3 regions of the Bradyrhizobium sp. INPA03-11B genome follow, and region 3 is predicted to be linked to each of the others. Evidence: riboswitches for the same ligand, from Rfam matches in the RefSeq annotation. Region 3 holds a riboswitch; each other region holds the start of a gene.

Region 1 (7,800 bases), on a different contig from region 3:
TACAATCTGACGCTGCGTAAGCTTCAAGCCCCTTCGAAGGCGATCCTCGCATGACATGTTTGCAGTGGCCGCAGCCTTGGTTCGTACGCTGCTTGCTTCGTTCCAGGCAGCATTACCAAGTCGCCCGATGATCAGAGCGACAACGATCAGAATCAATCTGGCATTCCGGACCACTTCGCTCCCAAAGTGACCAAAGTGGTCCGGCGGCGCAGCATGGCGTGTGGGGGCAATATCCGGCGTTACGTCAGCCGGCTCGTACCGCACGTATGAATAGGCGCCGGTCACCGCAAATTAGTTCATCCCCAATCGAGCGCACCTCCGTTCTGATACTCGATGACGCGGGTCTCGAAGAAGTTCTTTTCCTTCTTCAGATCCATCGCCTCTGACATCCACGGGAACGGATTCTCCGCCTCCGCGAACACGGGCGTCAGGCCGATCTGCGCGCAGCGGCGGTTGGCAATAAAGTGCATGTACTGCTCGCACAATGCGGCGTTCAGTCCGAGGAAACCGCGCGGCATCGTATCGCGGCCGTAGGCGGCCTCGAGTTCGGCGGCCTCGCGGATCATGTTTTGGACTTCCTCCTGGAAAGCCGATGTCCACAGATGCGGGTTCTCGATCTTGATCTGGTTGATCACGTCGATGCCAAAGTTCAAATGGATGCTCTCGTCGCGCAGGATGTATTGATACTGCTCGGCGATGCCGACCATTTTGTTGCGGCGGCCGAACGAGAGGATCTGCGCGAAGCCCGTGTAAAACCACATGCCCTCAAAGATCACATAGAAGGCAACGAGGTCGCGCAGGAACGCCTGACCGGCCTGCGGCGTGCCTATCTTGAAATCGGGATCGTCGAGATGCTGGGTGTGCTTGATTGCCCAGGCCGCCTTGTCGGTGATCGAGGGCACCTCGCGGTACATATTGAACAGCTCGCCCTCGTCGAGGCCGAGGCTTTCGACGATGTACTGGAAGGTGTGGGTGTGCACCGCCTCCTCGAAGGCCTGGCGCAGGAGATACTGCCGGCATTCCGGGTTGGTGAGATGGCGATAGATCGCCAGCACGATGTTGTTGGCAACGAGGCTTTCAGAGGCCGCAAAGAAGCCGAGATTGCGCTTGATGGCGCGGCGCTCGTCCTCCGAGAGGCCGTCGCGCGACTTCCAGAGCGCGATGTCGGCCTGCATCGAGACCTCGGTTGGCATCCAGTGATTGTTGCACGCGGCAAGGTATTTCTCCCAAGCCCAGTTGTATTTCAGCGGCAGCAGCTGGTTGACGTCGGCACGGCAGTTGATCATCCGCTTCTCGTCGACCGAGACGCGGCCGCCATGGCGGTCGATCGTGCCGAGGCCGGTTGCCTCGTTCAGTGCGGCGGGCGCCGCCGCAAAGGACGGCGCCATGAAGGGCGTGCGCTCCTGGCGGGCTGTGGTCACAGTTTCTGTAAAGTCGAGCATAATGTGGGGTCCTTTGTTTTGCTTACTGGCAGGCTTCGCAGTCGGGACTATCGATCGAGCAGGCAATGGCGTCCGGTAGATCCGGGACCGGCGCGGTCGGCGCCACTGGCGAGACGGCGTTGAGCTTGCCGTCGGTGCCCTTCAGCGTCGACTTCTCGACATGGGTCGCACTGCGCGAGCGCAAGTAATAGGTGGTCTTCAGGCCCAGCGACCATGCCAGACGGTAGAGCGCGTCGAGCTTCTTGCCGGAGGGATTGGCGATATAGAGGTTGAGAGACTGCGCCTGGTCGATCCATTTCTGCCGCCGCGCGGCCGCCTCGACCAGCCAGCGCGAATCGATCTCGAAGGCTGTCGCGTAGCGTGCCTTGAGGTCGTCGGGGATGCGGTCGATCGCACCGACGCTGCCGTCAAAATATTTGAGGTCGTGGACCATGACCTCGTCCCACAGCCCGCGCTCCTTGAGGTCGCGCACCAGATGGTCGTTCACCACCGTAAAGTCGCCGGACATGTTGGATTTGACATAGAGGTTCTGGTAGGCCGGCTCGATCGACTGCGCGACGCCGCAGATGTTGGAGATCGTCGCCGTGGGCGCGATCGCCATCACGTTCGAGTTGCGCATGCCGACCGCGGTGACGCGGCCGCGCAGGGCTACCCAGTCAAGCGTGCTGGTGCGATCCATCGCAACCCCGCCGCGGGCATCGGCAACGAAGTCTATCGAATCGATCGGCAGGGTGCCCTGGCTCCACAGCGAGCCCTCGAACGACGGATAGCGTCCTCGCTCGGCGGCGAGATCGACCGAGGCCGAGATCGCATGATATGAGATCGCCTCCATGCTGGTGTCGGCGAAGGCGACGGCGGCATCAGACGCTACCGCGATGCGCAGCATATGTAGCGCGTCCTGGAACCCCATCAGACCGAGCCCGACCGGGCGATGCCGCAGGTTGGAGCAGCGCGCTTCCGGGATGGTGTAAAAGTTGATGTCGATGACATTGTCGAGCATCCGCATCGCCGTCGTCACCGTCTTCTTCAGCCTGACATCGTCGAGCCGGCCGTCCTGGATGTGATTGGCGAGGTTGATCGAGCCGAGATTGCACACGGCGGTCTCGTCGTCGGACGTGTTCAGCGTGATCTCGGTGCAGAGGTTCGAAGAGTGGATCACGCCGGCATGGCGCTGCGGCGAGCGCAGGTTGCACGGGTCCTTGAAGGTGATCCAGGGATGGCCGGTCTCGAACAGCATGGTCAGCATCTTGCGCCAGAGGTCGACGGCGCGGATCTGCTTGAACACCCGCATCTCGCCGCGCGCGGCCTTGGCCTCGTAATAGGCGTAACGCTCGGCGAACGGCTTGCCATAGAGATGGTGCAGATCCGGCGTTTCGTCCGGCGAGAACAACGTCCATTCGCTATCGGCCTCGACGCGCTGCATGAACAGATCGGGCACCCAGTTGGCGGTGTTCATGTCGTGGGTGCGGCGGCGGTCGTCGCCGGTATTCTTGCGCAGATCGAGGAATTCCTCGATGTCGACGTGCCAGGTCTCGAGATAGGCGCAGACAGCGCCTTTGCGTTTGCCGCCCTGGTTGACGGCAATCGCGGTGTCGTTGGCCACTTTCAGGAACGGAACCACGCCCTGGCTTTCGCCATTGGTGCCCTTGATATGGGCGCCGAGCCCGCGGACGCGGGTCCAGTCGTTGCCGAGCCCACCGGAATATTTGGCGAGCAGCGCGTTGTCCTTGATCGACTTGAAGATGCCGTCGAGGTCATCGGCCACGGTGGTCAGGAAACACGACGAGAGCTGCGACCGCAGCGTGCCGGAATTGAACAGCGTCGGCGTCGAAGCCATGAAGTCGAACGACGACAGCAAATCGTAAAACTCGATCGCGCGGGCCTCACGGTCGATCTCGCGCAGCGCCAACCCCATGGCGACGCGCATGAAGAAGGCCTGCGGCAGCTCGATGCGGTTACCGCGGACATGCAGGAAATAGCGGTCGTACAGCGTCTGTAGACCGAGGAACTGGAACGACAGATCACGCTCGGGCTTCAGTGCTGCGGCGAGCCGCACGAGGTCGAAGCGGCCGAGCTCGGCGTCCAGCAGTTCGGACGTGAACCCGGTCTTGATATAGGCCGGGAAATACTCGGCATAGTGCACGGCCATATCCGCCTGCGACGCACTGGTCGGCACGCCATGCACATAGGACAGCACCTCCGTGCGCAGCTTGTCGAGCAACAGGCGCGCGCTGACATAGGTGTAGTTCGGCTCCTGCTCCACCAGGGTGCGGGCCGCCATCACCGAGGCGAGCGCCAGCTCATCCTGGCCGATGCCGTCATAGATGTTGCGTTGGGTCTCGGCGATGACGGGCACGGCGTCGACGCCGTCAAGGCCGGTACAGGCCTCGTTGATGATCAGCGCCAACCGGGCGTGGTCGAGCGGCACCTTGGTGCCGCCACGCAGCGTGACCTGGATCGCTGGTCCTGCCGCCGGCTTTGCCGTTTTCGCCGCCTCCTGCTCGGCGCGCTGCCTCGTGCGCTCCTCGCGGTACAACACATAGGCGCGCGCCACCTTGTGGTGCTCGCTGCGCATCAGCGCCAGTTCGACCTGATCCTGCACGTCTTCGATGTGGAAGGTGCGGCCCTCGCTCATCCGCCGCGACAGCGCGGTGACGACCTCCGCGGTGAGTTGCTCGACGATCTCATGCACCCGGCGCGAGGTGGCCGCGGTATGTCCCTCAACTGCGAGGAACGCCTTGGTCATCGCCACCGAAATCTTGCTGGCGTCGAATTTCGACACCGTGCCGTTACGGCGTATCACCTGTATCGGAGGGGCAGCTTCCGGCGCGGCGAGCGATTCTGGACGCAACAGGATGAGTGGCGCTGGCTTTGTTTCGCGATCGAGAGAGAGAGACATCGTGCAGACCCCGTGATGCTTGTTGGGGCTGGATGTCGAGGGGACGCTGCGTCATTCCGGCGGCAAGTGCCACCGGCATGGCCGTGCAAGCGACCGCCGGGACACCCCGCCCGTGGACGTGTTTGGTGTCGCGGCAGGTCTCCTGGCTCGCAGGTCGCCGTTGCTCCCTCGTCTTCCCAATGCCTCGTGGCATCAGTGACTTAACAGGGCGAGAGCAACTCACTGCTTACAGTTGCGGGGGCAGCGCCGGATTTTTACGGATCGATCCGTAGTTCACCGGCTTCCCTCTTAGCCACCAAATCTTGTGATATGGCGGACCGTGACGTCTATATCTGGTGCGATTTGAGACAGGATGTCAACCGCCGCAAGACGATCTCTCCAAATTTTTTGGAAGCGTCATCCCAACGCTCGTGAGCGTCTGTGGACGAAGCCCCTCAACTCACGTGAGTTGACGCGCCCGCGATGTTGTCTGTAAGTGACCTCGTCGTGGTTCTTCGAGAGGCACTTTCTCTCGAAGCTAAGAGGGAAGCCGGTGCGATGCCGGCGCTGCCCCCGCAACTGTAAGCGGCGAGCCATCGTCCATTTCAGCCACTGAAGCGCAAGTTTCGGGAAGGCCGGACGACAGCTAGGACCCGCGAGCCAGGAGACCTGCCTCGACAACATAAACGTCCTCGGGCGGGGTGTCCCGGTGGTGCGGTTGCGACCCGCTTGCGCCTCCATGCGTCTTTGCGAGTCCAGACGTGTCACTACGGCCTTTGCCCCCAACTTTTGGGGTTAAGCCAATGTCCTCTAAATCTATCTCCTCACTTGCGGTCGCAACTCTTGGTACGCCGCGGATCGGTCCACGCCGCGAGCTCAAGCTTGCGCTCGAAAGCTTCTGGTCCGGCGCATCGGACGAGAAGGCATTGATCGAAGCCGGGATCGGATTGCGTGCCGCCAACTGGGCGCGGCAGAAGAAGCTCGGCGTCTCCGTGATCCCGTCGAACGATTTCTCGTTCTACGACCAGGTGCTCGACACCTCGGTGATGGTTGGCGCGATCCCCGCGATCTATGGCTGGGCCAGCGGCCCGATGCCACTTGCGACCTATTTTGCGATGGCGCGCGGCAGCCAGGGTGATGTCCAAGGCAACCCGCACGATGCGCCCCGCGGCCATGCCCATCATGGCCAAAGCGTGCCGGCGCAAGAAATGACCAAGTGGTTCGACACCAACTATCACTACATGGTTCCGGAACTCGCGAAAGATCAGCAATTCCGCCTCGTCTCGCGCAAGCCGATCGAGGAATATGAGGAAGCCAAGGCACTGGGCTACCAGACCCGACCCGCGCTGGTCGGTCCGGTCACCTTTCTCAAGCTCGCCAAGAGCAAGGATGCCGGCTTCGAGCCGCTGTCGCTGCTGGACCGGCTGCTGCCGGTCTATGTCGAGGTGCTGCGGGGGCTTGCCAGCAGCGGCGCGGAATGGGTGCAGATCGACGAGCCCTGCCTGGTGCTGGATCTCGACGAGGCGGCGCGTGACGCGCTGCGCCGTGCTTATGTCGGAATCGCCAGGGCGGTACCGCAGATCAAGATCATGCTGGCGAGCTATTTTGGCGGCCTTGGCGAGAATCAAGACACGGCATTCGCGCTTCCCGTGGCTGGTCTGCATCTGGACCTGGTGCGCGCGCCCGAGCAGCTCGATGACCTCGCCCGCCTGCCCGCCGACCGCGTCGTCTCGCTCGGCGTGCTCGACGGCCGCAACATCTGGCGCGCCGATCTAAGCAGACTCCTTGACCGGCTTGAACCCGCTGTTGCAAAGCTCGGCAAGGAGCGCGTGCAGATCGCGCCCTCCTGCTCGCTGCTGCATGTGCCGATCGATCTTGCCCTGGAAGGCAAGCTCGATGCCGAAGTGAAGAGCTGGCTGGCCTTCTCCGTGCAGAAGGTCGAGGAGTTGGCCACGCTCGGCACGGCACTTGCGAGCGGGCGCAGGTCGATCACAAAGGCTTTGAAGGCATCCGACGCCGCCGTAGCCGCGCGCAAGACCTCGCCGCGCATTCACGACGCGACGGTGGCAAGCCGCATCGCGGGGATCGACGAGGCGATGCGCCGGCGCGCCAGTCGGTTCGAGGAGCGAGCCGAGGTGCAGCATGCGCGCTTCAACCTGCCAGCTTTCCCCACGACGACGATCGGCTCTTTCCCGCAGACCCACGAAATCAGGAAAGCACGCGCCGCGCATGCCAAGGGAGACCTCAGTGATACCGCCTACAAGACCTTCCTTCAGAACCAGACAGCACGCACCGTGCGCTGGCAGGAAAGCATCGGTCTCGACGTGCTTGTCCATGGCGAGTTCGAGCGCAACGACATGGTGCAGTACTTCGGTGAGCAGCTCTTAGGATTCGTCTTCACCGAGAACGCCTGGGTGCAGTCCTACGGCTCGCGCTATGTCAGGCCGCCGATCCTGTTCGGCGACGTGTCACGCCCGAAGCCGATGACGGTCGAATGGTGGCACTATGCGCAGTCGCTGACTGCGAAGCCGATGAAGGCGATGCTGACCGGCCCAGTCACCATCCTCAACTGGTCGTTCGTCCGCGACGACGTTCCGCGTAGCCAAGCCTGCCGCCAGATCGCGCTCGCGATCCGCGACGAGGTTATAGACCTCGAAGGCGCCGGCGCCGGCGTGATCCAGATCGACGAGGCCGCCTTGCGCGAAGGCCTGCCGCTGCGGCGCTCGGAGTGGACAACCTATCTCGACTGGGCGGTGGAATGCTTCCGTATCTGCTCGTCCGGCGTCCGGGACGAGACCCAGATTCACACCCATATGTGCTACTCCGAGTTCAACGACATCATCGACGCGATCGGCACGATGGATGCCGACGTGATCTCGATCGAGACATCGCGATCGAAGATGGAGTTGCTGGACGCATTCCGGAACTACCGCTATCCGAACGAGATCGGACCCGGCGTCTACGACATCCACTCGCCGCGGGTGCCTGAGGTGACCGAGATGACCGAGCTGCTCAAGCTGGCGCGGCGGCGCCTGTCCGACGGCCAGCTCTGGGTCAATCCGGATTGCGGCCTGAAAACCCGCAAATGGGACGAGGTCAGGCCGGCGCTTGTCAACATGGTTGCGGCCGCGCGCGAGCTACGGGCCGCAGGCTGATTGTCACGGAGGCTGCTGATGCAGTTCTGGATCAAATGCACCCGCTATGGCAAAGCGGAGCCCTACTATGTCAACATCTCGCTCGTCGGCGGCATGTCGCGCGAGGGCGACAAGACGATCCTGGAATTCGTCGGCAGCAACGCTCAAACCATCGAGGTGATGGAAACGCCGGAACAGGTTCTGGCGCTTCACCTCGGTGCGCCCGCGGAGCGCGTCTAACTCCCAAGACCTTTAGGGTCGCGTGGCGACCGATCTGCCGCACAGCTGATGCTGCGCAGCGGCTGAGAGCGCCTGCTTGTCTTGCCTTCCACGGCATCAGATGCCC
Region 2 (7,800 bases), on a different contig from region 3:
GGCGGCTGTCGCGCACCGCCCAGGATACGCTGGCCGATGCCAGCGCCTATGCGAGCGAGCTGGTCAACGCGATCCGCACCGTGCAGGCCTATACCGGCGAACGGCTCGCCAGGACGCGTTTTGCCGGCGAGGTGGAACAGGCCTATCAGGCCGCGCGCAGTTCGACCAAGGCGCGCGCGGTGCTGACGCTGATCGTCATCTTCATCGTGTTCGCCAGCGTCGTCGTAATCCTGTGGGTCGGCTCGCACGACGTGCTGGTCGGAACCATCAGCCCCGGCCGGCTCGGCCAGTTCATTCTCTATACGGCGTTCGCCGCGAGTGGCCTCGGCCAGCTCAGCGAAGTCTGGGGCGAAGTCTCGGCCGCATCGGGCGCCGCCGAACGGCTGTTCGAGATCCTGCGCGTCAGGCCGCAGATCGCAGCTCCCGCTTCGCCGCGCGCGCTGCCGCAGCCTGCGCGCGGCGATGTCGGCTTCGACGATGTCAGCTTCGCCTATCCGACCCGGCCCAATGCGCTCGCAGTCGACGGCGTGTCGCTGAAGGTCGGCTCGGGCGAGAAGGTTGCGATCGTCGGCCCCTCCGGCGCCGGCAAGAGCACGCTGTTCCATTTGCTGCTGCGCTTCTACGATCCGAAATCGGGCACCATCTCGCTCGACGGCGTGCCGATCCGGCAGGCCGATCCGGCCGACGTGCGCGCACGGATCGCGCTGGTGCCGCAGGATTCGGTGGTGTTCGCCGCCTCAGCCCGCGAGAACATCCGGTTCGGCCGGCCCGATGCCACCGATGCTGAGGTCGAGCGCGCTGCCGATCTCGCGCATGCCACCGAATTCCTGCGCCGTCTGCCGGAAGGCTTCGACGCCCAACTCGGCGAGCGCGGCGTGACGCTATCAGGCGGCCAGCGCCAGCGCATCGCGATCGCGCGCGCGATCCTGCGCGATGCGCCGCTGCTGCTGCTGGATGAAGCGACCTCGGCGCTCGACGCCGAGAGCGAGACGCTGGTGCAGACCGCGCTCGAGGAATTGATGCGCCATCGCACCACGCTCGTCATCGCGCATCGGCTGGCGACCGTGCTGTCCTGCGACCGCATCCTGGTCATGGACCAGGGCAGGATCGTCGAGCAGGGCACCCATGCCGAGCTGGTCGCCGCGGGCGGCCTCTATGCGCGGCTGGCGCGCCTGCAGTTCGAGGGGATCTGAACGAATCGGGACGCTGTGCGCGCCGCCTATGCAATTCCTATGCGATCGGGCGCGCGCTCCCCTCGAAAACCTATTCCCGCGCAGGAATAGTCGCGCCGCGCCGGACCTCGCTCGACAGCCGAAGGAGGTCAGTCGCGCGGGGTGTTCGACTGATGCGCGAGGACGCGACTGAACCCGAGAGCAAGCTGCTCCGTGCCTGGCAGCTTGCCGTGCTGCGCTTCGCAGTGACGCTCGACGACGACGACCGGATACACGCGCTCGGTGTCGCCGGCGAGGTCGACCGGCTGGGCGGCGCGGCCGATGACGCATTCAACTTCTTCCGCAGGACGACTGCGGAACTCTGCCGTGTCATCACCGGCAGCGGCGCACAAGCCGAGGCCATTGTCCTGCGCTTCCTGACACAGATCGACAATCCCAGACTGCGGCGCGCATTCGAGGCGGCGATCGCGAACGACCGGACTCCACCGAAGATCGTCTCCAGCCGAAGCAGGCCGAACGTCGACCTCTGGCGCGGGCTGCCGTCGCGGCGTGCAACCGGAACGTAGCGAGGAGCTCTCTGCAATCGGCAGCATGGCGCGGCGGATATTCCGCCAGAGCATGTCGCCACAACCCTGACCGGGTTGCCGCGATGCGTGCGATGCGCTTCTCTGTGCCCGAAAAGAGACCGGTTGGTTTCGGAATGCGGGGAGTGGCGAGATGGGCGGTTTGGTGATCAGCGGCGGCCGAGTGGTGGATCCGGCCAGCGGGATGGATGCGGTCGGCGACGTCGCCGTCGTCGACGGCAAGATCGCCGCGGTCGGCGCCGGGCTCGGCGGCGCCGAGCGGCAGATCGACGCCACCGGGCTCGTGGTGGCGCCCGGCTTCATCGACCTGCACGCGCATGGCCAGACCATTCCGGCCGATCGGATGCAAGCGTTCGACGGCGTGACGACATCGCTCGACCTCGAGGCCGGCGTGTTGCCGGTGGCGTCCTGGTACAAGCGCCAGGCCGAGAAGGGGCGGGTGCTGAACTACGGCGCGGCCGCCAACTGGGCGTTCGCGCGGATCGGCGCGATGACCGGCTCGAATTCGGAAAGCTCGCTGGAATCGTTCGGTGCAGCGATGCGCGATCGCCGCTGGATCGAGAACGTGGCGACCGAGGGTGAGGTCGGCGGCATCCTCGAGCGCCTTGCCAATGGATTGAACGAGGGCGGCATTGGCATCGGCATTCTCAACGCCTATGCGCCCGGCGCCGGCGTGCAGGAATTGACCGCGGTGTGCCAGCTCGCGGCTAATCATGCGGTGCCGACCTTCACCCACGTCGCCTACATGTCGCGCATCGATCCGGAGAGCGCGGCCGAGGCCTATATCCGCCTGATCGGCTATGCCGGCGCCACCGGCGCACACATGCACATCTGCCACTTCAACTCGTCGAGCAAGACCGATATCGAACGCTGCGTTGCGCTGATCGCGAAAGCGCAGGCGCAGGGCCTGCCAATCACGGTGGAAGCCTATCCCTACGGCACCGGCTCGACGGTGCTGGCGGCGACCTTCTTCAGCGATCCGAAATTCGAGGAGCGTAACGGCCTCGGCTATGATTCGGTGCAGCGGGTGACCGACGGTCATCGCTTCGGCAGCCGCGAGGAGCTGCTGGCGGCGCAGGCCGCGGAGCCCTCGACGCTGGTGCTGTGGCATGTGCTCGACATCGAGAACAACGCGCATCATCGCGACCTGCTCGACATGGCGGTGCTGTATCCGGGCGGTGCGATCGCGTCCGACGCGATGCCATGGACGCTATCGGATGGCCGCCCCTACACCGGCGACGCCTGGCCGTTGCCTGACGATGCCACCTCGCATCCGCGCTCGGCAGGCTGCTTCACCCGCTTCATCCGCGAATGGGTGCGCGAGCGCAAGAAGGTGTCGCTGCTCGAGGGCATCCGCAAATGCGCGCTGATCCCGGCGGAGATCCTGTCGGCGAGCACGCCGGCGATGCGCGCCAAGGGCAGGCTGCAGGCGGGCGCCGATGCCGACGTCGTGGTGTTCGACTTCGAGACGCTGAGCGACCGCGCGACCTTCTCGACGATGAATCGTCCGGCGGAAGGCGTACGCCACCTCGTGGTCAGCGGCCAGCCGCTGATCAATGATGGTGTCCTCGACGTTGCGGCACGTCCCGGCCGGCCGGTGCGCCGGCCCGTCGCTGGGGGCTGAGGTGCCGGTCCCGATCCTGCTGGTCGCGGGCTTTCTCGGGGCGGGCAAGACCACGGTCGTCAACCATCTGCTGGCGCATGCGCAAGGCAAACGCATCGCCGCCGTGGTCAATGATTTCGGCGCGATCAATATCGATGCCGAGCTGATCGCCGGCGCCGGTGACGGCGTGGTCAGTCTGAGCAATGGCTGCATCTGCTGCACGCTGGAGGGTGACCTGCTGCGCACGCTCGCGACACTGTTGCGGCGTGATCCGTGTCCCGAATTCATCGTGATCGAGACCAGCGGGATCGCCGATCCCGCCGATATCGTCCGCAACCTGATGGATCCGGTGATCTGGAAGGAGGCGCCGCTGGAGACGGTGCTGTGCGTCGTCGACGCAACGCAGCCGGTGGCCGCGCTGGATGATGCGTTGCTGCGCTCGCAGCTGCGGGCGGCCGATGTGGTGGCGCTGAGCAAGGTGGATCTCGCCGATGCAGCCGCGTGCGCCGCGATCCGCGATGCCGTGCGAGCGATGCGTCCGGCGGCGGTGATCGTCGATGCCCTCCATGGCGAGGTGCCGGCCGAACTGCTGTTTCCTGCTGATCTCGATCATGTGCCGGCGCCGCGTGAGACCGCGCCGCGACGGCCAGCGACCGATCGCTTCGAGACGCTGAGCTGGACCTCGGAGCATCCGGTGCGGCTGCCGCGCCTGCAGCAGGCGATCGGCAAACTGGCGCCGAAGCTGGCGCGGGCGAAGGGATTGTTCGAGACGGTGGAGCAGCCCGGGCGGCTGACGGTATTTCAACTCGCCGGCGGCCGCGCGACCTTGGCTGCGGGCGGCGTGCTGGTACCCGGCGTGCCGCGCACGCGGCTAGTGTTCATCGCCGAGATGGGCGTGTTGTCGCGCGCCGAGATCGACGAGATCATGGAGGGATGTGTCGAAGCAGAGTAATGCCAAGGTTCTCCGTCATCCTGAGGTGCGAGCCTCTTCGGCGAGCCTCGAAGGATGCACGGCCTGGCTAGTGGCCGTCGATCCTTCGAGGCTCGCTACGCTCGCACCTCAGGATGACGGGACAAGCATTCGAGTCGGACGCTGTGTCCCGATCGCAGCACAATCGCACAAAGCATGCGTGCGACAATCGCATCGAATTGACAGCTCTGCGTCCACCACCTATCGTTTTTCGCGACGGTTCCCTTCGGGGATCAAAAGGGAATGCGGTGCGAGAGTACTCTCAACGCCGCAGCTGTCCCCGCAACTGTAAACGGCGAGCCTTTCGTCAATTTGCCACTGGGCTATTCAGCTCGGGAAGGCGTCGACAGGCGATGACCCGTGAGCCAGGAGACCTGCCGTCAGTCGTGGTCACACGCGAGCACATCGGGCGGGGGCGTCCTGGTGGGATCGGAGCACTGCCTTTTGGGCAATGCGCCAGTCCGCGTTCGCGGTGACGTGCCACGTTACCGCGAGTCGTTTCATGTCCTCGTCTTCTTCCGTTGCGCGCAACTGGCGCCTCGGCCTCGTCTGCTCCCTGTCATCATTGCTGCTGCCGGCCGAAGCCGGCGCGCAAACAGCTCCACCCACCACGCTCGATCCGATCGAGGTCGCACCCTCGGCATCCGCGAAGCCCAAACCCGCGGCGCGAAGCAGCAACGTCGCGACGGCGCGGCAACGCGCCAGGCCGGCAACGGCCGCCGCCGCGCCCGGCGCGCCGCGTGCCGCAGCGTCGGGTGCATCGGGAGCGGCTTCGCCAACACTCAATGCCACCACGCCGGGCGGCACCGGCAGCCGCCTCAACCTGACGCCGCTGCAGACGCCGGCCAGCGTCGAGATCATCACGGCGCAGACCATCGCCGAACGCGGCCAGCACAATGTGCTCGATGCCGTCACCCAGAACGCGGCTGGGTTCATCGCAACGCCGGCGCCGGGCAATGGCGGCCTGTCGTTCAGCACCCGCGGCTTTGCCGGCAGCAACTCGGTGATGACGCTCTATGACGGCACGCGCTTCTACATCGGCTCCGGCACCCTGACGTTCCCCTACGACACCTGGTCGACGCAACGCATCGAGGTGCTGCGCGGCCCGGCCTCGGTGCTGTACGGCGAAGGCGCGATTGGCGGCGTCATCAACGTCGTTCCGAAGAAGCCGTTAGCCACGCCCTACAACGAGGCCGAGGTCTCGCTCGACAGCAACATGACGCGGCGGCTTTCGGTGGACAGCACCGGTCCGATCAATCCCAATGTGTCCTACCGCATCAACGCCACCGGCAACATGTCGGACGGCTGGGTCGATCGCGACAAGACCTCGAATGCGGTGGTCTCCGCCGCCGTGCGCGTGCAGGCTTCGGACAATCTCGCCTTCACGCTGTCCGAGGACTACGGCGATCGCAGCCCGTCGCGCTACTTCGGCACGCCGCTGATCAACGGCGCGATCCAGGACGCGCTGCGCTTCAAGAACTACAACGCATCCGACAGCGCGATCCGCTATCAGGACAGCTGGACCCAGTTCAAGTCCGAATGGGATGTCGCCGACGGCGTCAAGGTCAATAACACGCTGTATTATCTGACCAGCGAGCGGCACTGGCGCGACATCGAGAACTACACCTGGAATCCAAAGACCCAGCTGATCGATCGGTCGAGTTATATCGAGATCTTCCATGACCAGAAACAGGTCGGCAACCGGATGGATGCGACCTTCAGCGGTCATGTGTTCGGACTTGCAAACCAGTTCGTGGCCGGGTTCGACGTCAACCGGATCGATTTCACCCATACCAACAACTCGCCTTACGGCGGCGCGTCGTCGGTCAATCCTTACGTGTTCGATCCCGGATCGTTCTTCGCGACGACGACAGTGACCACGCCGGGCTTCAACGCGATCGTCAATCAATATGCGCTGTTCGCCGAAGATCGCCTGTCGCTGACCGATCAGTTGTCGCTCGTCACCGGCGTCAGGTACGATCGTCCCGAAGTCGATCGCACCGATTACAAGACGCCGGCGAACAGTTTTGAAACGACGCTGTCGGGCACCAGCTGGCGTACCGGGTTGGTCTATGAGCCGATCAAGAACCTCGCGTTCTATGGTCAGTACGCGGTCGGCGTCGATCCGGTCAGCAATTTGATCTCGCTGTCGACCTCGCAGAAGACCTTCCAGCTCGCGACCGGCAAGCAGACCGAGGTCGGGGTCAAGCAGTCGTTCTGGGGTGGCCGCGGCGAGTGGACGCTGGCTGCTTACGAGATCGTCAAGACCGGCCTGACGATTCCCGATCCCGGCAATCCCACCGCTGGCCTGGCATTGCAGATCGGCCAGCAGTCATCGCGCGGGGTCGAAGGATCGGTCGGACTTGCGCTGAACGATGGCTGGCGCGTCGACGCCAATCTTGCGCTGCTGCGCGCCCGCTATGACAACAACAGCCAGGTGGTCGGCGGCAAGATCGTCAGCTACAACGGCAATGTCCCGGTCAACGTACCGCAGCAGGTTGCGAACGTCTGGCTGACCTGGGATTTCGCGTCGAACTGGTCGGCCTATGGCGGCGTGCAGATCGTCGGCGCGATGTATTCGGATCTGGCCAACACCCAGTTGCGGCCGGGCTACAATGTGGTCAATGGCGGCATCAAGTGGAAGCCGGATGACCGCACCACGGTCGCGTTCCGCGTCTACAATCTGTTCGACAAGGTTTACGCTGTGACCTCGAACGGCACGGGGCAGTGGCTGCTGGGCATGCCGCGCACCGCCGAACTGTCCGTCAACGTGAAGTTCTGATCATGCGCAGGGCTCTGATCCGGCGAGGGCGGCGATGGCTCTATGTCGTCCATCGCTGGATCGGCATTGCGACGTGTCTCTTGTTCGCGATGTGGTTCATCTCCGGCCTCGTCATGATGTACGTGGCGTTTCCGCGCCTCACCGACGGCGAGCGCCTCGCTGCGCTCCCCGTCATCCTCTGGAACAAGGTGCAGGTCGCGCCTGACCGCGCGATGGCGATTGCGGGCGCAGAGCATTATCCGCGCGATCTCCGGCTCTCGATGATGGACGACGTTCCGGTCTATCGCGTGACCGGCTGGAAGGGAGCCGCCGTCACCATTTCAGCAATCGATGGTGGCGTGATCAACGGCATCACGCCGGATCAGGCGCTGACGATCGCCGCTCATCATCCGCACGCGGTGCGGCCGCAATTGCTCGACACTGTGACGCGAGACCAGTGGTCGGTCACCGCGCGGTTCGATCCGCTGCGGCCGCTTTATCTGATCGGCCTTGGCGATGCTGACGGCACCGAGCTCTACGTCTCCTCGCGCACCGGCGAGATTGCGCTCGACACCACGCGGCGCGAGCGCATCTGGAATTGGCTCGGATCGATCCCGCACTGGATCTATCCGACCGTGCTGCGCAAGGACGGCCCGTTGTGGCGGGACGTGGTGCTGTGGATCTCGGGCGTCTGCCTCGTCGTCGCCGTC
Region 3 (7,800 bases):
AGGCGACCAGCGCATCGATGTCGACAATCTCCGGAAGATCGATCACCACCGAATTGAAATCGTCGTGCTCGTGCTCCTCTTCGCCGTCATGATGCGACGGCCGCGACGCGAGGTCATTTTCCGCCGCAGCTCCGAGCCCCAGGATCACGCGCGCGTCGATGGTGCCGTCGACGATGGGCAACATCGGCACCTCACGCGGCATCTCGGCCGCGATCACCTCCTTGGCCGCCTTGATCCCCTCCGCGCCGGCGAGATCGGCCTTGGTCAGCAGCACGATATCGGCGCAGGCGATCTGGTCCTCGAACACTTCGGACAGCGGCGTCTCGTGATCGAGATTGTCGTCGGCCGCGCGCTGCGCATCCACCGCGGCCGGATCCGGCGCAAAGCGGCCGGCTGCAACGGCTTCCGCATCGGCCAGCGCGATCACGCCGTCGACCGTGATCCGCGAACGAATCTCCGGCCAGTCGAACGCCTTGAGCAACGGCTTCGGCAGTGCGAGCCCCGAGGTCTCGATCACGATGTGATCGGGCTTCACCGGGCGCGCGAGCAACTGCTCCATCGCCGGGATGAAATCGTCGGCGACAGTGCAGCAGATGCAGCCATTGGCGAGCTCGACGATGTTCTCGGTCGGACAATTGGCATCGGCGCAGGATTTCAGGATGTCGCCGTCGACGCCTTCGCTGCCGAATTCATTCACCAGCACCGCGAGCTTCTTGCCGTTGGCGTTCCGGATCAGATGCTGGATCAGCGTCGTCTTGCCGGACCCGAGAAAGCCGGTCACGACGGTAACCGGAACCTTGGCGAGTGTAGTCATTCTGCGGCCTCCGGCACGACGGGAAGAGGTGGAATGCGGGCAAGCGATTGCTTGCGGAAGATTTCAGGACGGCTGCGCCACGGCACGATGCCGTCAGGTGCCGCCGCATAGGCGGAGGCGCCTGCGATCACATCCCCGGCATTGGCTTCGGACAGGCGCCCATAGACATAGGACCACCGGCCGGGCGCGCTGAGCGCGACCGAGCAGCCCTGGCTGCAAGCCGACAGGCATTCGACGGGAACCAGATCGACGCCATCGGGCACGCCGGCCTCGAGAAGCGCGGCATGCAGGCGCGCACCGGGCGCGACGTCACCTTCCGCCAACGTTTGGCCGGCGCGGCAGGTGATACAGACATGAAGGGTAACGCTCATCGGCCTTCCTGGATTGACAGCGGGAAGCGATGAGGCACACGAACCGATTGTGGATCGGCTCGTTCCCCGTCGCGGAACACCCCGTCCGCCGGTCTCACAACATGCTGCGCTGGCAGGTCTCCCGGCTTGCGGAGTAGGATTTCTCCTTTGATGCCCACCTTCCCGACTCCTTACGGAATCAGTGGCCTGGGCATCTCTCCGGTCACGGTCGCGGGGGCGGCTGCGTTTTGGGCCGACCTTGCGGTCTCAGCCCTATCGCATTCCCTGTTCGCCTGTCGTAGGACAGGAACCAACGCAGGCCCACCATTCGTCCAAGCCTCGCACTTGTCAAGCCGAAGGAACGTGATGATTTCTGATGGAAACGACGCTGAGGACGGCGCTGTCGGCACCGACCCATCGCTGGACGCGCGCCATGCCGACAAGATGGCGAAAAAGAAGGCCGCCCGGGATCGCATCATGGCGACCAAGAGCGGCGAAAAGGGTCTGATCATCGTTCATACCGGCGCCGGCAAAGGAAAATCGTCCTCCGCCTTCGGCATGATCGTCCGCTGCGTCGCGCACGGCTTTCCCTGTGCCGTGGTGCAATTCATCAAGGGGGCCTGGGATACCGGCGAGCGCCGGCTGCTCACCGGGCATTTCGGCGAGCTCTGTCAATTCCACGCGATGGGCGAAGGTTTTACCTGGGAGACCCAGGATCGCGCCCGCGATATCGCAGCAGCGCAAGCCGGGTGGGAAAAGGCCAAGCAGCTGATCGCAGATCCGAGCCTGCGCATGGTCGTGCTCGACGAGATCAACATCGCGCTGCGCTACGACTATCTCGCGGTCGCTGACGTCGTGGAATTCCTGACGACGTCGAAGCCGCCGATGACGCATGTCGTGCTCACCGGTCGCAACGCCAAGAAGGAGCTGATCGAGATTGCCGATCTCGTCACCGAGATGACATTGGTGAAGCATCCGTTCCGCTCCGGCATCAAGGCCCAGCCGGGCGTCGAATTCTGACAGACATCGCCATGGCGCGCGCATTGATGATCCAGGGAGCCGGCTCGGACGTGGGCAAATCGCTCATCGTCGCGGGGCTTGCGCGCGCCGCCACGCGGCGCGGCCTGCGCGTGCTGCCGTTCAAACCTCAGAACATGTCGAACAATGCGGCCGTGACCATCGATGGCGGCGAGATCGGACGCGCGCAGGCGTTGCAGGCGCTCGCCGCCGGCGTCGAGCCGCACACCGACATGAACCCGGTGCTGCTCAAGCCCGAAACCGATGTCGGCGCCCAGATCATCGTGCACGGCAAGCGGATCGCGACCGCCCGCGCGCGGGAATATGCCGGCATGAAGCCACAGCTGATGGGCGCAGTGCTGGAGAGTTTTGAGCGCCTGAAGGCGCGCGCAGACCTCGTGCTGGTCGAAGGCGCCGGCAGTCCCGCCGAGGTCAACCTGCGCAAGGCCGACATCGCCAATATGGGCTTTGCGCGCCGGGCCGACGTGCCCGTGGTGCTGGTCGGCGACATCGACCGCGGCGGCGTGATCGCGCAGCTCGTCGGCATCAAGACCGTGATCGATCCCGACGATGCCGCGATGATCCAGGGCTTCGTCATCAACAAATTCCGCGGCGATCCCTCGCTGTTCGACGACGGCTACCGCCTGATCGAGGACCGCACCGCGTGGCGCGGCTTTGGCGTGCTGCCCTGGTTCGCTCGCGCCGGCGAATTACCGGCCGAAGACGCGCTCGGGCTCGGCGACGCGCGCAAGCCCGGCCAGTGCAAGATCGCGTTTCTGGCCCTGTCGCGGATTGCGAATTTCGACGACCTCGATCCGCTGAAGCTCGAACCCGGCGTCGATCTGGTGATGGTCCGTCCGGGCGAAGCCATCCCCGGTGATGCCAGGCTCGTCATCCTGCCCGGCTCGAAATCGACCCGCGGCGACCTCGCCTTCCTGCGCGCGCAGGGCTGGGACATCGATCTCCTGGCGCATCATCGCCGCGGCGGGCACGTGCTCGGCCTGTGCGGCGGATACCAGATGCTCGGACAAGCGGTCGCCGATCCCGATGGGATCGAGGGTCCCGCGGGCGAAACGCGCGGGCTCGGGCTGCTCGATGTCACCACCACCATGACCGAGCAGAAGACGCTGACCCGCGTCAGCGCCGTGCATGCTGCGACCGGTCAGCCGATCAGCGCCTACGAAATCCACATCGGACGCACCGACGGCCCGGATCGCGTCCGGCCGTTTTCAATACTTGACGGCTCGCCGGAAGGTGCCATGTCGCCTGACGGACGCGTTCACGGCAGCTATCTGCACGGCCTGTTCACGTCGGACGAATTTCGTAAGGCCTTCCTTGCGCAGCTCGATATCCCTGCGGCGGATCAGCCTTACGGCGCCAGGGTCGAGAGCGCGCTCGACGCGCTTGCCGAGCACATCGAGACCCATCTCGATGTCGACGGCCTGCTCGCGCTGGCGCGCTAAGGGCGTTTCGAGCGAAGTCGACACCAGTTCGCGTGAAGAAAACGCGTCAAGAAATCAGCGCGACAACACGGCGGAAAGCCGGGACCATTCAGCCTCATTGCCGGGCAGACCGAGGCGCAGCCATCCCGGCTTGTGCTGGAAGACGCGCGACCAGATCCGTCCGCGGGCAAGCGTCTCCTGCGCGGCGAGCGCATCGCCGGTCTCGTAAAGCCGGAACAGCGGCGTGCCGCCGACCAGCGTCCAACCCCGCGATTGCGCCGCCGCGTCGAGCTTGACGCAGTCGTCCGCCAGCCGTGCGGTCGTTGCCCTCGCCCAGTCGTGGTCGAGCAAGGCCCGCCGCCCGATCGCGATCGCGGCCCCCGAAACCGGCCATGGCCCGGTCATTGCGGAGAGCGCGGCGATATCAGCTGCGCCGCCAACAGCGAAGCCGAGCCGCAAGCCGGCAAGCCCGTAAAACTTGCCGAATGAGCGCAGGATCACGAGCCCCGCGCGTCCTGCTTCTGCTGCAAGCGAGATGCCGGGTACGGCGTCCGCAAAACTCTCGTCGATCACGAGCCGGCCAACACGTGGCAACAGCGCAAGCAGTTCGTCCCGATCATGGCGTCTTCCGTCGGGGTTGTTCGGATTGACGACGACGGCAACATCGGCTCCCGCAAGCGCCGCAACCTCGGACACCTCGGCAACCTCCCAGCCCGCCGCCGACAACACGCCGGCATACTCATTATATGTGGGCGCCAGGATGCGCGCTCGCCCGCGCGACGCCAGACTAGGCAGCAACTGAATGGCGGCCTGCGCACCGCCCATCGCCACGATCGGCGCACTGGTAGCGTAGGCCCGCCGCGCCGCGTCGTGCAGGGATTCGATTTCGGATCGCGACGGCAACACGCTCCATTGCCGCGCCTCCACACTGACGTCTGGATAAGGCACGCGATTGATCCCGGTCGACAGATCAATCCAGTCTTCCGCTGCGCCGCCGTAGCGTTGCTGGGCGACGTCGAGATTCCCGCCATGCTCACGCATGCGCCGCTCCTTCACGCCAGCGCCAGGGCCACGAAGGCCGCGGCCAGCAGCATCATGGCGTAACGATAGAGTTTCAGCCCGGTGAGGACGTCAGCAGCAGCCGGATCGCGCGCACCCTCGTTCAGCCAAGGCTCGTGCGCGACGCTGCCGTGATAGATGCGCGGCCCGCTGAGCCGGACGCCGAGCGCGCCGGCCATCGCCGCTTCCGGCCACCCGGCATTGGGCGAGCGATGCCGATGCGCATCGCGCAGCATGCATGACCACGCCTGCGAGCGGTTTGGCGCGAGCAGCACGAACAAGACAGCGGTCAGCCGCGCCGGAATGAGATTGGCAACATCGTCGATCCGCGCCGCGGCCCAGCCAAAGGCTTCGTGCCGCTCGGTGCGATGGCCGATCATGGAGTCCAGCGTGTTGATCGCCTTGTAGCCGAGGATTCCCGGCAACCCGAACAGCGCGCCCCAGAACACCGGCGCCACGATGCCGTCGGATGCATTCTCGGCAAGGCTCTCGATGGTCGCGCGCGCGATGCCGGCGTCATCGAGCGTGGCCGGATCGCGCCCGACAATCTGCGCGACTGCTGAACGCGCGGCCGCGATGTCGCCAGAGACAAGCGGATGGGCCACCGCGGCGACATGGTCATGCAGTGAGCGCAGCGCCACCAGCGGCCATGCCAGCATACCGACAACAACGACATGCAGCCATCCGGATGCGAGCGCGGACTGAACGACCCAGCCCAGCGCCGTCGCCAGCGCGATCACCAGCACGGCCGCCGCAACACCGGCGGTGCGACGCAGCGCCGGAGGATCGGAGGCCCGGTTCCAGCTGGTATCGAGGAAATGGATCAAGCGGCCGAGCCAGGTCACGGGATGACCGATGCGGGCAAACAGCCACGCCGGCCAGCCGATCAAGGCATCCACAGCCATCGCCACCGCCATCGCTCCCGCAAATCCCACTTGACCCTCTCCTCGCCGCGATCCCCCTGATGCGCAAGACATCGAGCGAGCGCAAGCCCTCCGCGGGCGGATTTCGGCTTTGTATTTTACCGCGATTGGTGGTTAGAGCGTTTTCGAGCGAAGCGGGTCCCGGTTCGCAACAGGAGACCATATGACCGTCATTCTGATCACCGGCGGAGCCCGGTCCGGAAAGAGCCGGCGCGCCGAACTTCGCGCGCGCAGCTTTCCAGGTCAGCCGGTCTATGTTGCGACCGCCGAAGCACTCGATGCTGAAATGGACGAACGGATCGCCGGGCATCGCGCACGGCGCGGCGGCGACTGGATCGAACGCGAGGTGCCGCTCGATCTGGTTGACGTGCTGTCCGAGACCGATCGTGCCGGCGCCAGGCTGGTGGATTGCCTGACGCTGTGGCTGTCCAACCTGCTGCATGCGGAGCGCGACTGGTCGCAGGAGGTGACGCGCCTTGCGCAGGCGTTGCCGCGCCAGCACAGCCCGGTCATCCTGGTCACCAACGAGGTCGGCCTCGGCATCGTGCCCGACAACGCACTGGCGCGAACTTTTCGCGACGCCGCCGGCCTCATGAACCAGACCATCGCAGGTGTGGCTGAGGAAGTGGAATTCGTCGTGGCAGGCTTGCCGATGAAGCTCAAATGATGTCCGCTATCGAGCGGATCAAGGCCCCGCGATGATCTCATTCGACGATACGTTTCGCCGGCAACTGCATGAGCTGTTCGTGTGGCGGCGCGACGTGCGGCGCTTCCGGACCGATCCACTGCCGGATGGGTCAATCGAGCGGCTGATCGAGATCGCCTGCCTGTCGCCTTCGGTGGGATTGAGCCAGCCCTGGCGGTTCGTCATCGTCAACGACGCAGCACGGCGCCGTGCTGTGATCGAGGACTTCAAGGCCTGCAACGCTGACGCCCTGCGCTCCTATTCCGGCGAGCGTGCCGCAAAATACGCATCACTGAAGCTATCGGGCCTCGAAGAGGCGCCGGGCCATCTCGCCGTGTTTGCCGACAAGAGCGACCAGATCGGCGCCGGTCTCGGCCGCGCGACGATGCCGGAGACATCCGAATATTCCGTGGTGGCCGCGATCTGCTCGATGTGGCTTGCCGCACGTGCCGAAGGTATCGGACTCGGCTGGGTATCGATCCTCAATCCGGGCCGCGTTCGTGAGATCCTGGAGCTACCGGACGGCTGGAAGTTTATCGGCTACCTCTGCATCGGCTACCCCCAGGCAGAGTGCGACCGTCCCGAGCTCGAGCAGGCCAAGTGGGAATCGCGGCGAGGTCCCGGTGAATTCACCATCCGGCGCTGACCAATCTCCGGCCGGCAGCGGCGCTGCGAACAGCTCCGCCCACTGGCGCGCCGACATCGCCTCGCTGGCGTTTCCCATCCCGGAGCACCAAGCGATCTGCGCGGTGCATCGGGGCGCGTTTCGGACTCTGCTCGGCGCAGAGCCGGTGCCGGAGGCCTGCCTCGGCTATTTCGAGCGCCATACAGACGCATTCAGGGCCGCGGCTCACGCCAAGATCCTGCGCAAGCGCATCCCTGTTGGAACAAATCTGCATCTTACCAGTCGCGACATCGCCCGAAAGCTGCTAGAAGCCGACCAAATCGAACGTGGAGAACGATCATGAGCCAGTCCCAGACCGCGCAAGCCCAGCATCTGCCGGTCGCCACCCGACAGGTCGGCAGGCTTGCCCAGTCCCTGATGGCGATGACGCTCGGCCTGTTCATCGTCGGCGTGGTCGGCTTCTCGCACATCGACGTGATCCACAACGCCGCGCACGATGTGCGCCACTCCAACGCATTCCCCTGCCACTGACCTCGTCGGCATGAGCACGTTTCGCTCGATCGTCTTCTCGTCGGTCATCGCGGGTTTCATCGTCGGCCTGATCGTCACCGCGGCCCAGCAGTTCGGCACCGTTCCCCTGATCCTCAGGGCCGAGGTCTATGAGAAGGCGGCCGAGCACAAGCACGAAGCCTCAGCGCAGCCGCAGGCCATCCTCGTCCACGATCATGCCGATCATGATCACGGCGCCGAGGCCTGGGAGCCGAAGGACGGGCTGGAGCGCAATCTCTATACGGCCGGCGCGAACATCCTGACTGCGATCGGTTTTGCGCTTCTGCTCTGCGGCTTCCTTGCGGTCCGCAGTGGCGCGACCGGCGAGCCGATCTC

Evidence for each region. A riboswitch is a leader RNA that binds a small molecule or an ion and turns the genes downstream of it on or off. The one in region 3 is predicted to bind cobalamin.
Region 1: another riboswitch for cobalamin. It lies ahead of metE (5-methyltetrahydropteroyltriglutamate--homocysteine S-methyltransferase); the one in region 3 lies ahead of QMZ05_RS15695 (DUF1636 domain-containing protein).
Region 2: another riboswitch for cobalamin. It lies ahead of QMZ05_RS09560 (TonB-dependent receptor); the one in region 3 lies ahead of QMZ05_RS15695 (DUF1636 domain-containing protein).

What each region holds. Positions count from the first base shown of each region.
Region 1 covers NZ_JASGSR010000068.1:646-8,445, forward strand. Annotated here, with positions in the region: gene QMZ05_RS25510 (ribonucleotide-diphosphate reductase subunit beta) at 297-1,388, opposite strand; gene QMZ05_RS25515 (ribonucleoside-diphosphate reductase subunit alpha) at 1,465-4,341, opposite strand; cobalamin riboswitch at 4,456-4,678, opposite strand; cobalamin riboswitch at 4,812-5,012, shown strand; gene metE (5-methyltetrahydropteroyltriglutamate--homocysteine S-methyltransferase) at 5,124-7,475, shown strand; gene QMZ05_RS25525 (hypothetical protein) at 7,494-7,694, shown strand.
Region 2 covers NZ_JASGSR010000017.1:43,132-50,931, reverse strand. Annotated here, with positions in the region: gene QMZ05_RS09580 (ABC transporter ATP-binding protein/permease) at 1-1,193, shown strand, start outside; gene QMZ05_RS09575 (hypothetical protein) at 1,346-1,738, shown strand; gene QMZ05_RS09570 (amidohydrolase family protein) at 1,890-3,380, shown strand; gene QMZ05_RS09565 (GTP-binding protein) at 3,382-4,311, shown strand; cobalamin riboswitch at 4,530-4,726, shown strand; gene QMZ05_RS09560 (TonB-dependent receptor) at 4,832-7,111, shown strand; gene QMZ05_RS09555 (PepSY domain-containing protein) at 7,114-7,800, shown strand, end outside.
Region 3 covers NZ_JASGSR010000031.1:46,604-54,403, forward strand. Annotated here, with positions in the region: gene cobW (cobalamin biosynthesis protein CobW) at 1-814, opposite strand, end outside; gene QMZ05_RS15695 (DUF1636 domain-containing protein) at 811-1,185, opposite strand; cobalamin riboswitch at 1,279-1,494, opposite strand; gene cobO (cob(I)yrinic acid a,c-diamide adenosyltransferase) at 1,531-2,184, shown strand; gene QMZ05_RS15705 (cobyric acid synthase) at 2,196-3,644, shown strand; gene cobD (threonine-phosphate decarboxylase CobD) at 3,699-4,664, opposite strand; gene cbiB (adenosylcobinamide-phosphate synthase CbiB) at 4,676-5,599, opposite strand; gene cobU (bifunctional adenosylcobinamide kinase/adenosylcobinamide-phosphate guanylyltransferase) at 5,769-6,272, shown strand; gene bluB (5,6-dimethylbenzimidazole synthase) at 6,304-6,936, shown strand; gene QMZ05_RS15730 (hypothetical protein) at 6,914-7,258, shown strand; gene QMZ05_RS15735 (CbtB-domain containing protein) at 7,255-7,446, shown strand; gene QMZ05_RS15740 (CbtA family protein) at 7,457-7,800, shown strand, end outside.